DNA from 4 places in the Enterobacter sp. 3U4 genome. Region 3 is predicted to be linked to each of the others. Evidence: predicted binding sites of a transcription regulator. Region 3 holds the regulator's gene; each other region holds the start of a gene.
What was found. The regulator CRP, encoded in region 3, controls carbon source genes, mostly activating them, when cyclic AMP is high. The targets are predictions, from matches to a motif close to ATGTGANNNNNNTCACAT.

Region 1 (3,166 bases), 820 kb from region 3:
CGCGGCTCACCCACGCGGGCATACAGCAGACGCAGGTAGTCATGAATTTCGGTAATGGTACCGACCGTTGAGCGCGGGTTATGCGAGGTAGATTTCTGCTCAATAGAGATAGCAGGGGACAACCCTTCAATGTGGTCGACATCCGGTTTTTCCATCAGCGACAAGAACTGACGCGCGTACGCAGAGAGTGATTCAACGTAACGACGCTGTCCTTCGGCATACAGGGTGTCGAAAGCCAGTGAGGATTTGCCAGACCCCGAAAGCCCGGTCACGACAATGAGCTTGTCGCGAGGGATTATCAGGTTGATATTCTTGAGATTGTGGGTGCGGGCGCCCCGAACTTCGATCTTATCCATTCACCTTTCCCGGTTGGAACACGGATTGCCTGGTTTGTTTGAAGGACAAACGGCTGTCAGAAACGGCTAATTATGACACAATTTGACCTGTTTGAATATACAGTATTGGAATGCATTTTCTGATTCGCTGTGTAACAATGTCGAGTTGCGGGAGAACTCTGGAACGTGCTACGCAACTATCAAAGTGCAGCATGGAAATGGTACACTCGCGCGTTTACACTATTAAGAAACGTATTCAGGAGACACGAACATGGCCAGCAGAGGCGTAAACAAGGTGATTCTCGTCGGTAATCTGGGCCAGGACCCGGAAGTACGCTACATGCCGAGTGGTGGCGCAGTTGCCAACATTACGCTGGCTACTTCCGAATCCTGGCGTGATAAAGCGACCGGTGAGATGAAAGAGCAGACCGAATGGCACCGCGTTGTGCTGTTTGGCAAACTGGCAGAAGTGGCCGGTGAGTATCTGCGTAAAGGTTCTCAGGTGTATATCGAAGGCCAGCTGCGTACCCGCAAATGGACCGATCAGTCCGGTGCTGAGAAGTACACGACTGAAGTAGTAGTCAACGTCGGCGGCACCATGCAGATGCTGGGTGGCCGTCAGGGCGGTGGCGCACCGGCGGGTGGCGGTCAGAACCAGCAGCAGGGCGGTTGGGGTCAGCCTCAGCAGCCGCAGGGCGGTAACCAGTTCAGCGGCGGCGCACAGTCTCGTCCGCAGCAGCAGTCTGCTCCCGCGCCGTCTAACGAACCGCCAATGGATTTCGACGACGACATTCCGTTCTGATTTCCGAGTACTTAAAACAAAAAACCCAGACCATCGTCTGGGTTTTTTATTCCGTAAGGGATCAGGTAATCACCATCGGCCAGTCGGGTGGCGTGTGGCTCATCGCCTCAACCATCACCACTTTAATATTTTCCCAGACGGCGGCGATATCCAGCAGGGTTATGCCAAGCAGACCCGTTGCAAACCAGCAGGCTGCACCCAGCCCCAGCAGGGTGCTGATGACAGCAAGACCCGCATAGTCAGATTTACGAAACTGAATGTTCAGCGTACTGGCTAAAAACATCAGTACCGCACTCAACAAAGGCCAGCGCAGGAGAACCATGCTGGTAGTAATGGTTGCCATAAAACCCATCCTCTACAAAACAGACGAACTGAATGAAACGGTGTTTCTCGTTACAAAATATGTGTGAACTATATCACATTTGTTGATTTATTCGCCAGTGCCTGTGCGATCAAAAAAGAGGATTTTATTCCTCAGGAAAAGCGATTCTGTAGGCAGGACCAGCCTCGGCGCATGAGGAGGTGAACCCACAACGCGCCGGAAACGCCCATCGGGCAGTGGGGATACCGCAAATTCGGTATTTATAAGAAGGGCGTTATTCTCCGCCAACACTCAAAATACTGTGGTGAAGACTGATTATTTATAAATCAACGAACACAGTTCCCCAGAGCAAATAGCATAAAACGTCATGATGAAGTTGTACTTTTTTCATGCTGTCAGACATTTGGCTTAATCAACGATCGTCTGTTGTGTTATCTTCCCGCCTGCCCCGGCGGGCTGGATAATTATTTTCCTTAATTGAAACGGAACGAATACTTACAGTTTAACTTACGGGAAAATATTATCGTCATAACGGAATTTAAGATTTTTAATACTAAAAGTCAGTTGCTAACTTCGCATGATTCATGCAACGTAATCACCTGTTTAACAAAGCATCCGGCCTTCATTACTACAGGCGTACAACATGCAGGGATATAGGGCGGGAAATGAATCGTAGCGCGCGGCGCAAAATGCTCAGGGTGGTAGGGATCATCATGGTAGTTATGCTGCCTGTGATGCTTGCGCTATGGTTTGCCCAGCTACGCGCCGTGTCTGAAACAAGCGCCCAGCTACGCACATTTGCTGAACTGGCTTTAGACAAAACAGAGCTGGTTATTCAACAGGTTGACCTGGCCCGGGACGAGGCTGAAAAATATCAGGGTGGGCTTTGTACGCCAGGACACCGTCAATATATGCTGAACGTTGTTCGTGGCCGCCTGTTTGTCGCCGATTTAATTTACGCTGAAGGTCAGAATTTTCTTTGTTCGACTGTTTTTACACCGGATCAGCCCTACGCCATTCCTGCCGCTAATTACACGCGTAAACCTGACGTCGCTATCTATTATTATCGCGATACCCCATTTTATACTGGCTATAAAATGACGTATATGCAGCGTGGAAATTATGTGGTGGTCGTCAATCCACTTTCATACAGCGAAGTCATGTCCGCGGATCATTCTCTGTCGTGGGGAGTGTACGACACGGTAACCAACGCTTTCTTTTCCGTCAGCCAGAAAGCCAATGTTTCTTTATTAAATTCGATGATTCGAGATAAGGAATCGGTATTTCAAAAAGATAACCGCTTTTATACGATCGTAACATCCTCCAAAAGACCGATTGCGGCCATTGTGTCGACATCGAATAAACGCTTTTATGAAACGCTTTATCACCAGACGACGTTGACGCTACCGCTGGGCATGATCTGCAGCATTATTATTTTGCTGGTATGGTCCCGTACCCATCGTGAGCTTAATTCGCCGGGGCGCTTACTGCACCGGGCGCTGAACAAACGACAGCTTTGCGTGCACTATCAGCCGATTATTGATATCAAGAACAACCGGTGTGTCGGCGCGGAGGCGTTGTTACGCTGGCCAGGCTTTAACGGGCAGGTGATGAGCCCGGCTGAATTTATTCCGCTGGCGGAAAATGAAGGGATGAGCGAGCGGATTACGGACTATGTCGTTGAGGAGGTGTTCAACGATCTGGGCC
Region 2 (3,166 bases), 410 kb from region 3:
TTTACAGACTTCAGAGTCGCGGTTGCGGTTTCGGAGAACTCGGTCGCGACGCGAACGTCAGTTGGAACAGGGATATCGCAGGTGCTCAGCAGGCGTTTGGCTTCGTCAACCAGGTCTGCTTCGTACAGGGATTTGCCCACGTTGTGGCCCTGAGCGGCAACGAAGGTGTTCGCGATACCACCACCAACGATCAGCTGGTCAGCGATTTTAGACAGGGAATCCAGAACGGTCAGCTTGGTAGAAACTTTAGAACCACCAACGATAGCTACCATTGGACGAGCTGGTTCTTTCAGTGCTTTACCCAGCGCTTCCAGTTCGTCAGCCAGCAGAGGACCGGCACACGCTACGTCTGCGAATTTACCGATACCGTGAGTTGACGCCTGCGCACGGTGAGCCGTACCGAATGCATCCATCACGAATACGTCACACAGTGCAGCGTATTTTTTGGACAGAGTTTCGTCGTCTTTCTTCTCGCCTTTGTTGAAGCGAACGTTTTCCAGAACAACCAGTTCACCGGCTGCAACGTCAACGCCGTCCAGGTAATCTTTCACCAGGCGAACCGGGTTGGACAGTTTGTCTTTCAGGTAATTAACCACTGGCAGCAGAGAGAACTCTTCGTTGTACTCGCCTTCAGTTGGACGACCCAGGTGGGAGGTGACCATCACTTTAGCGCCCTGCTTCAGAGCCAGTTCGATGGTTGGCAGAGATGCACGGATACGCGCGTCGCTGGTCACTTTGCCATCTTTAACCGGTACGTTCAGATCGGCACGGATGAAAACGCGTTTACCAGCCAGATCCAGATCGGTCATCTTAATTACAGACATGGTGAATCCTCTCGTTGATTCTTAAAGTTTTGCAGACGCACGATGCGTCTTACCTGAAACCTTGAGCGGCCATTGCTAACGTGGTGTCGAGCATTCGGTTAGCAAAGCCCCATTCGTTATCACACCAGACCAGCGTCTTGATAAGGTGTGCACCACTAACCCTCGTTTGCGTGCCATCGACGATGGCGCTGTGCGGGTCGTGGTTAAAATCTACTGAGACCAACGGTAATTCCGTATAGTCAACTATACCATGAAATGCCCCCTGTGCCGCTTTTTGCAGCAACAGGTTGACTTCACAGGCTTTTACCGGTTTTTTCACCGTCACGCTAAGGTCGATTGCGGTGACGTTAATCGTCGGGACACGCACGGCAATCGCTTCAAACCGGTCATTAAACTGCGGAAAAATTCGGGTGATCCCTGCCGCCAGTTTCGTATCCACCGGAATGATTGACTGGCTCGCCGCGCGAGTGCGTCGTAAATCCGGATGGTAGGCGTCGATAACCTGCTGATCGTGCATGGCGGAATGAATCGTGGTCACGGTGCCGGATTCAATGCCATACGCATCGTCTAACAGTTTGATGACCGGAATAATGCAGTTGGTGGTACAGGAGGCGTTGGAAACAATGCGATGTTCGGCCTGCAGCTCATGCTGGTTGACGCCAAACACGACTGTCGCGTCGAGATCGTTACTGCCGGGATGAGAAAACAGGACTTTTTTCGCGCCTGCAGTCAGATGCGCTTCGCCGTGTTCGCGGTTGCCATACACACCGGTACAGTCAAGCACCACATCCACACCCAGTTCACGCCAGGGTAGCCCGGAGATGCTGTTCTCATGCAGCACACGAATAGCGTCGTCACCCACAAAAAGCAGATCTCTTTCCTGGCGCACATCCCAGGCAAAGCGTCCGTGGCTGGTGTCATATTTCAATAAATGCGCCATGCCCGTAGCATCCGCCAGTTCATTGATTGCAACCACGGTTATTTCCGCCCGACGTCCGGATTCATACAAAGCACGAACCACGTTACGTCCGATGCGACCGAAGCCATTAATCGCTACGCGTACGGTCATAGATCTCCTGCAAAGCAATCCCTGAGTTTGAGGTGGCTGAAAGAGTAATCCAGCTACGCCCGAAGGGGAATCCTTGCTATCACAAACTGCGATTGATTGGTCAATTGTCGAACATTTAATCGACTGAAACGCTTCAGCAAGAATAAGCGAATCAGGGAATAAAAGGAATGTCTGTCCAGATGAATAAGCGAGCTATATGACTTGCGTCACATTTTAGGTGGAATAATTTACGGCGGGGTAAAAGCAAAACGGTAACCGAGAGGTTACCGTTTTTAGTGTTTGCACCCTCTCCCTGTGGGAGAGGGTCGGGGTGAGGGCATCAGCCCGCACCGCCCAAACGATTACAGCAGCTCTTTCGCTTTCGCGACAACGTTCTCAACGGTGAAGCCAAACTCTTCGAACAGCAGCTCTGCCGGAGCAGACTCACCGAAGGTGGTCATACCGACGATAGCGCCGTTCAGGCCCACGTATTTGAACCAGTAGTCAGCGATACCCGCTTCCACTGCCACGCGAGCGGAAACCGCTTTAGGCAGAACGGATTCACGGTAAGCGGCATCCTGCTTATCGAACGCATCGGTAGACGGCATGGAGACCACGCGCGCCTTCACGCCTTCGGCAGTCAGTTTTTCCCATGCAGCTACAGCCAGCTCAACTTCAGAACCGGTAGCGATGAAGATCAGCTCAGGCTGGCCCGCGCAATCTTTCAGCACGTAACCACCGCGAGCGATGTTTGCCAGTTGCTCAGGGGTACGCTCCTGCTGTGCCAGGTTCTGACGGGAGAGGATCAGCGCGGTAGGACCGTCCTGACGCTCAACGCCGTATTTCCACGCTACCGCGGATTCAACCTGGTCACACGGACGCCATGTGCTCATGTTCGGGGTCACGCGCAGGGAAGCCACCTGCTCTACCGGCTGGTGAGTCGGGCCATCTTCGCCCAGACCGATGGAGTCGTGGGTGTAGACCATCACCTGACGCTGTTTCATCAGCGCGGCCATACGCACGGCGTTACGTGCATATTCAACGAACATCAGGAAGGTAGAGGTGTACGGCAGGAAACCACCGTGCAGGGAGATACCGTTGGCAATCGCAGTCATACCGAATTCACGTACACCATAATGGATGTAGTTACCGGCAGTATCTTCGTTGATTGGCTTAGAACCGGACCACAGGGTCAGGTTAGATGGTGCCAGGTCAGCGGAGCCGCCGAGGAATTCAGGCAGCAGAGGACCAAACGCTTCAATGGCATTCTGAGACGCTTTACGGCTCGCGATTT
Region 3 (3,166 bases):
GTGGACACCTCAAATCCGTTTGCCGCTAAAAGCATCCCGTCGCTGGATGAGAGCTTTGTGGTGATCCATTTCCGCAATCTTGAAGGCATTGATTACCCCTGGCTACTGGCGATGCTGCAGGGCTCGTTTATTTCGCACATGAATACGTTAGTCGTGCCGGGCGGAAAAATGGGGCTGGCGATGGAGCTCATCATGACGCCGCTGGTGGAGCGACTGATGGAAGGGAAGCAGATTGCGTGACGTTTGTTGCCGGATGGCGCTTCGCTTATCCGGCCTACGTTCGTGCAGTTGTAGCTTTTGTAGGCCCGGTAAGCGCAGCGCCACCGGGCTTTGTTTTAAGCCTCGATCACTTCATACGAATGCGTGATTTTTACCGCTTTCTCCAGCATTAACGCCACAGAGCAGTACTTCTCCGCAGACAGGTCCACCGCGCGCGAGACCGCCGCGTCTTTCAGTTCTTTACCGGTGACCACAAAGTGCAGGTTAATATGGGTAAACAGGCGTGGCGCCTCTTCGCGACGTTCTGAAGTGAGTTTAACCTCACAATCCGTCACGTCATGACGCCCTTTTTGTAGAATAGACACCACGTCAATGGCGCTGCATCCACCTGCCGCCATCAGCACCATTTCCATTGGGCTTGGCGCTTTATCGCCGGAGTTACCATCCATCAAAATCTGGTGTCCGGATGCGGACTCGCCCAGGAACGTTAAACCTTCAACCCATTTCACGCGCGCTTGCATATTCTTAAACTCCAACGTTGCATTTTTGGTGACAGATTACGCGTGCGTTACATTTCTCGCAATGGAAGGCGACCTGCATCATGCTGAAGCGAGACACCAGGAGACACGCGGCGAAAGCTATGCTAAAACACTCTGGATGCTACAGTAATACATTGACGTTACACATGTATGCAGAGGACATCAAACTTTACTGGCTGCGAAACGTTACGGTAGCCGACTTCCCAGGTATGGGTAAGAATTCGATTGCAACCCCAGAGTCCGGATGCATCTGATGACTCTGGTGACAGCTTATAACAGAGGATAACAGCGCATGGTGCTTGGCAAACCGCAAACAGACCCGACTCTCGAATGGTTCTTGTCTCATTGCCACATTCATAAGTACCCATCAAAGAGCACGCTGATTCACCAGGGTGAAAAAGCGGAAACGTTGTATTACATCGTTAAAGGCTCGGTGGCAGTGCTGATCAAAGATGAAGAAGGGAAAGAGATGATCCTTTCTTATCTGAACCAGGGCGATTTCATCGGTGAACTGGGCCTGTTTGAAGAGGGCCAGGAACGTAGCGCCTGGGTTCGTGCAAAGACAGCATGTGAAGTGGCTGAAATTTCTTACAAGAAGTTCCGTCAGCTGATTCAGGTTAACCCTGACATCCTGATGCGTCTTTCTTCCCAGATGGCGCGCCGTCTGCAGGTCACCTCAGAGAAAGTGGGCAACCTCGCCTTCCTGGACGTTACCGGCCGTATCGCACAGACCCTGCTGAACCTCGCGAAACAGCCAGACGCCATGACCCACCCGGACGGCATGCAAATTAAAATTACCCGTCAGGAAATTGGTCAGATCGTCGGTTGCTCCCGTGAGACTGTGGGCCGTATCCTGAAAATGCTGGAAGATCAAAACCTGATCTCCGCCCACGGTAAAACCATCGTGGTCTACGGAACGCGTTAATTCCGCTTAAACGGCGTGCCATCGCAAGGTGTCACGCCGTTTTTGTCTCTATTCCCCATGTGGCGCAGGCTGATCTATCACCCGGAAGTTAACTACGCACTGCGACAAACGCTGGTGTTGTGTCTTCCTGTGGCCATAGGCCTGATCCTCGGGCATCTTCAGCAAGGCCTGCTGTTTTCCCTCGTACCCGCCTGCTGCAACATTGCCGGTCTGGACACGCCGCATAAGCGCTTTTTCAAACGCCTGATTATCGGTGGCTGCCTGTTTGCGGGCTGTAGCCTCGCCGTACAGCTTTTACTGGCTCGTGATATCCCGCTGCCGCTGATTCTGACCGTGCTGGCAATGACGCTCGGCGTCACGGCGGAAATAAGTTCGCTGCACGCTCGCCTGCTTCCCGCGTCGCTGATTGCGGCCATCTTCACGCTAAGCCTCGCCGGGAATATGCCGGTGTGGGAGCCGCTGCTGATCTACGCCCTGGGGACATTATGGTACGGGCTGTTTAACTGGTTCTGGTTCTGGCTGTGGCGGGAACAGCCGCTGCGCGAATCCCTGAGCCTGCTCTATGTGCAGCTAGCGGAGTACTGCGAAGCCAAATACACCCTGCTGACCCAGCATACCGATCCGGAAAAATCCTTACCGCCCCTGCTGACGCGCCAGCAGAAGGTGGTGGATCTGATAAGCCAGTGCTATCAGCAGCTGCATATGCTCGCCGCCAACAAGAACCACGAGTACAAGCGGCTGCTGCGCACCTTTCAGGTCGGGCTGGATCTGCAGGAGCATATCTCCGTGAGCCTGCACCACCCGCAGGAGGTGCAAAAGCTGGTCGAGCGCAGCCACGCCGAAGCGGTGATCCGCTGGAACGCGCAGACCGTCTCCGCACGCCTGCGGGTGCTGGCCGATGATATTCTCTATCACCGCTACCCCACGCGCTTTAACATGGACAAACAGCTCGGCGCGCTGGAGAAAATCGCTCGTCAGCACCCGGATAACCCGGTCGGGCAGTTTGCCGCCTGGCACTTCAGCCGCATCGCCCGCGTGCTGCGCACCCAGCGTCCGCTTTATCCGCGCGACCTGATGGCGGATAAGCAAAAACGGCTGCCGTTATTGCCCGCGCTCAAAAGCTATCTTTCTCTTAAATCGTCCGCCCTGCGCAACGCAGCAAGGATTAGCGTGATGCTCAGTACCGCCAGCCTGATGGGCATGGCGCTGCATCTGCCGAAACCGTACTGGATCTTAATGACCGTGCTGTTTGTCACCCAGAACGGCTACGGCGCCACGCGGGTGCGTATTCTGCACCGGGCGGGAGGAACGATGGCCGGGCTGATCATCGCGGGCGTGACGCTGCACTTCCACGTGCCGGAAGGCTATACCCTGGCTGGCATGCTGGCGATTACGCTGGTGAGCTACCTGATTATCCGCAAAAACTACGGCTGGGCGATGGTGGGCTTTACGGTGACGGCGGTATATACCCTGCAGCTGCTCA
Region 4 (3,166 bases), 180 kb from region 3:
GACATCGCGCTCAGACATGGAGCTGCTGGAGTCGTTTGAAGAGTTCGACTACCCGAATGAAATCGGGCCGGGCGTGTACGACATTCACTCCCCGAACGTGCCGAGCGTGGAGTGGATTGAAGCCCTGTTGAAAAAAGCGGCCCAGCGCATTCCGGCGGAACGTCTGTGGGTGAACCCGGACTGCGGCCTGAAAACCCGCGGCTGGCCGGAGACGCGCGCCGCGCTCGCCAACATGGTAAAAGCGGCGCAGAATTTGCGTCAGGCGTAGGTGCTGGATGGCCCGGTAAGGCGTAGCCGCCACCGGGCTTTTTTGTTATTACGCTTTCTTACTGCCGTACTGGCTAAACCACCCCAGCATCCTCTGCCAGCCGTCTTTGGCCGATTCCGCGTGATAGCTCGGACGATAATCGGCGTTAAACGCATGCCCGGCATCCGGGTAGACCACAATCTCCGCCTTCGCATTTGCCGCACGGAGCGCATGGCGCATGGTCTCTACCGAATCCAGCGAAATACCGGTGTCCTGACCGCCGTAAAGCCCTAACACGGGGGCATTCAACTCGGTGGCGATATCAACCGGATGTTTCGGTGAATTCAGCGTTTTTTCACCTACCAGTTTTCCGTACCAGGCGACAGCGGCTTTGAGCTGCGGGTTATGCGCCGCATACAGCCAGCTAATGCGTCCGCCCCAGCAGAAACCGGTGACCAGCAGACGATGCGGATCCCCGCCGTTGCGCGCCGCCCAGCTCGCGACGTGGTCGAGATCGGCCAGCACCTGCGCGTCCGGGACTTTGCTGACCAGGTTGCTGAGCAAGGTGGGAATATCGCTGTAGTCGTTCGGATCGCCCTGACGGAAGTAGAGCTCTGGCGCAACGGCCAGATACCCTTCCAGCGCCAGCCGGCGGCAGAGGTCGCGAATGTGTTCGTGAACACCAAATATCTCCTGAATCACAATCACGATGGGCAGCGGGCCGTCTGCCGATTTTGGCCGGGCGTGATAAGCAGGCATATTCTCCCCCTGCGAGGGAATGGAGGTCTCGCCCGCGGTAATTGCCGCTTCTGGCGTCGACACGATGGTTGAAGCATGTGGGGCCGCAGCAGGTGCAAAACCGGTTTTTTCAGTCATGGCATTCTCCGTACCAATCAGTTAGCGCAAAGGTAAATATAGACACCAGGTTAACAACTCACAGTGCCTTAAACGGTCTATCTTTTGTGCAGCACCTGACGATATAACTTGTTAATGTGATGTAAATCACTTTTTGATGGAAAATCAATGCAATCATTTTCATTCATGGTGAGATGCGTCACGAAATTATGCTTACTGCTTCTGTAAAGTACCGTTTTACTTCTTCTGACTAACCGACCCACAGAGGAGTCACCTATGTCTAAGTCTGATGTTTTTCATCTCGGCCTCACTAAAAACGATTTACAAGGGGCTACGCTCGCTATCGTCCCTGGCGATCCTGAGCGTGTGGAAAAGATCGCCGCGCTGATGGATAAGCCGGTCAAGCTGGCTGCCCATCGTGAGTTCACCACCTGGCGCGCTGAGCTGGATGGCAAAGCGGTGATCGTGTGCTCTACCGGTATCGGTGGTCCGTCTACATCAATTGCTGTTGAAGAGCTGGCACAGCTGGGCATCCGTACTTTCCTGCGTATCGGCACCACTGGCGCTATCCAGCCGCACATTAACGTCGGCGACGTGCTGGTTACGACCGCATCTGTACGTCTGGACGGTGCAAGCCTGCACTTTGCACCGATGGAATTCCCGGCAGTGGCTGATTTCGAATGCACCACCGCGCTGGTTGAAGCCGCTAAATCCGTGGGCGCGACCACTCACGTGGGCGTAACCGCCTCTTCCGATACCTTCTACCCGGGCCAGGAGCGTTACGACACCTTCTCTGGCCGCGTAGTTAGCCGCTTCAAAGGCTCAATGGAAGAGTGGCAGTCGATGGGCGTAATGAACTATGAGATGGAATCCGCCACGCTGCTGACCATGTGCGCAAGCCAGGGTCTGCGTGCCGGTATGGTGGCGGGCGTAATCGTCAACCGTACCCAGCAGGAGATCCCGAACGCTGAAACCATGAAGCAGACCGAAAGCCATGCGGTGAAAATCGTGGTTGAAGCCGCGCGTCGCCTGATCTAGTCCTCTCCTTTCTAAATCAAAGGCCGACACGTTCGGCCTTTATATTTTGCGTAGCGCCTCGCAGGAAAACCCTTTCAAACTGGACGTTTATACAGCACAATTCTATTTTGTGCGGGTAATACGTTGATGCAGGGGGCATTGTGGATATCTCAATCCTGATTTATGCGGTGATTGCGCTGGCGGGCGTGGCGATAGGCTGGCTGATGTCCAGCTATCAGCATGCGCAGCAGAAGGCCGATCAGCTGGCTGAACGCGAAGAGATCGTCGCCGATTTAAGCGCGGCCAGGCAGCAGCTTGCACTGAGTGAACACTGGCGTGACGAGTGTGAACTGCTCAACAACGAGATGCGCAACCTGCGTGATATCAATACGTCGCTGGAAGCCGATCTCCGTGAAGTGACCACCCGCCTGGAATCCACTCAGCTGCATGCGGAAGATAAAATCCGCCAGATGATCAACAGCGAGCAGCGCCTCAGTGAACAGTTTGAAAACCTCGCGAACCGCATTTTTGAGCACAGCAACCGACGCGTTGACGAACAAAACCGCCAGAGCCTGAACAGCCTGCTAACGCCGCTGCGCGAGCAGCTGGACGGTTTTCGTCGTCAGGTGCAGGACAGTTTTGGTCAGGAAGCCCGTGAGCGGCATACCCTGGCGCATGAGATTCGCAATCTTCAGCAGCTAAATGCCCAGATGGCGCAGGAAGCGGTCAACCTGACCCGCGCGCTTAAAGGGGATAACAAAACCCAGGGCAACTGGGGAGAAGTAGTGTTGACCCGCGTACTGGAAGCCTCTGGTCTGCGGGAAGGGTATGAATACGAAACGCAGGTGAGTATCGAAAATGATGCCCGCTCCCGCATGCAGCCGGATGTGATTGTGCGGCTGCCGCAGGGTAAAGATGTGGTGATTGACGCCAAGATGACCCTGGTAGCGTATGAACGTTACTTCAACGCGGAGGATGACTACACCCGCGAATCGGCGCTGCAGGAGCACATTGCCTCCGTGCGCAATCATATTCGCCTGCTCGGCA

Region 1: RVY89_RS17700 (YjcB family protein) is a predicted target of CRP. The motif match lies at 1,542-1,559, and genes of this name have one in related genera.
Region 2: epd (erythrose-4-phosphate dehydrogenase) is a predicted target of CRP. The motif match lies at 2,088-2,105, and genes of this name have one in related genera.
Region 4: udp (uridine phosphorylase) is a predicted target of CRP. The motif match lies at 1,238-1,255, and genes of this name have one in related genera.

What each region holds. Positions count from the first base shown of each region.
Region 1 covers NZ_CP136665.1:3,708,068-3,711,233, reverse strand. Annotated here, with positions in the region: gene uvrA (excinuclease ABC subunit UvrA) at 1-356, opposite strand, end outside; gene ssb1 (single-stranded DNA-binding protein SSB1) at 607-1,137, shown strand; gene RVY89_RS17700 (YjcB family protein) at 1,199-1,480, opposite strand; gene RVY89_RS17695 (EAL domain-containing protein) at 2,125-3,166, shown strand, end outside.
Region 2 covers NZ_CP136665.1:132,499-135,664, reverse strand. Annotated here, with positions in the region: gene pgk (phosphoglycerate kinase) at 1-824, opposite strand, end outside; gene epd (erythrose-4-phosphate dehydrogenase) at 874-1,893, opposite strand; gene tkt (transketolase) at 2,235-3,166, opposite strand, start outside.
Region 3 covers NZ_CP136665.1:4,528,423-4,531,588, reverse strand. Annotated here, with positions in the region: gene RVY89_RS21480 (phosphoribulokinase) at 1-240, shown strand, start outside; gene RVY89_RS21475 (OsmC family protein) at 336-740, opposite strand; gene crp (cAMP-activated global transcriptional regulator CRP) at 1,051-1,683, shown strand; gene RVY89_RS21465 (YccS/YhfK family putative transporter) at 1,741-3,166, shown strand, end outside.
Region 4 covers NZ_CP136665.1:4,351,217-4,354,382, forward strand. Annotated here, with positions in the region: gene metE (5-methyltetrahydropteroyltriglutamate--homocysteine S-methyltransferase) at 1-268, shown strand, start outside; gene RVY89_RS20690 (dienelactone hydrolase family protein) at 317-1,123, opposite strand; gene udp (uridine phosphorylase) at 1,379-2,140, shown strand; gene rmuC (DNA recombination protein RmuC) at 2,281-3,166, shown strand, end outside.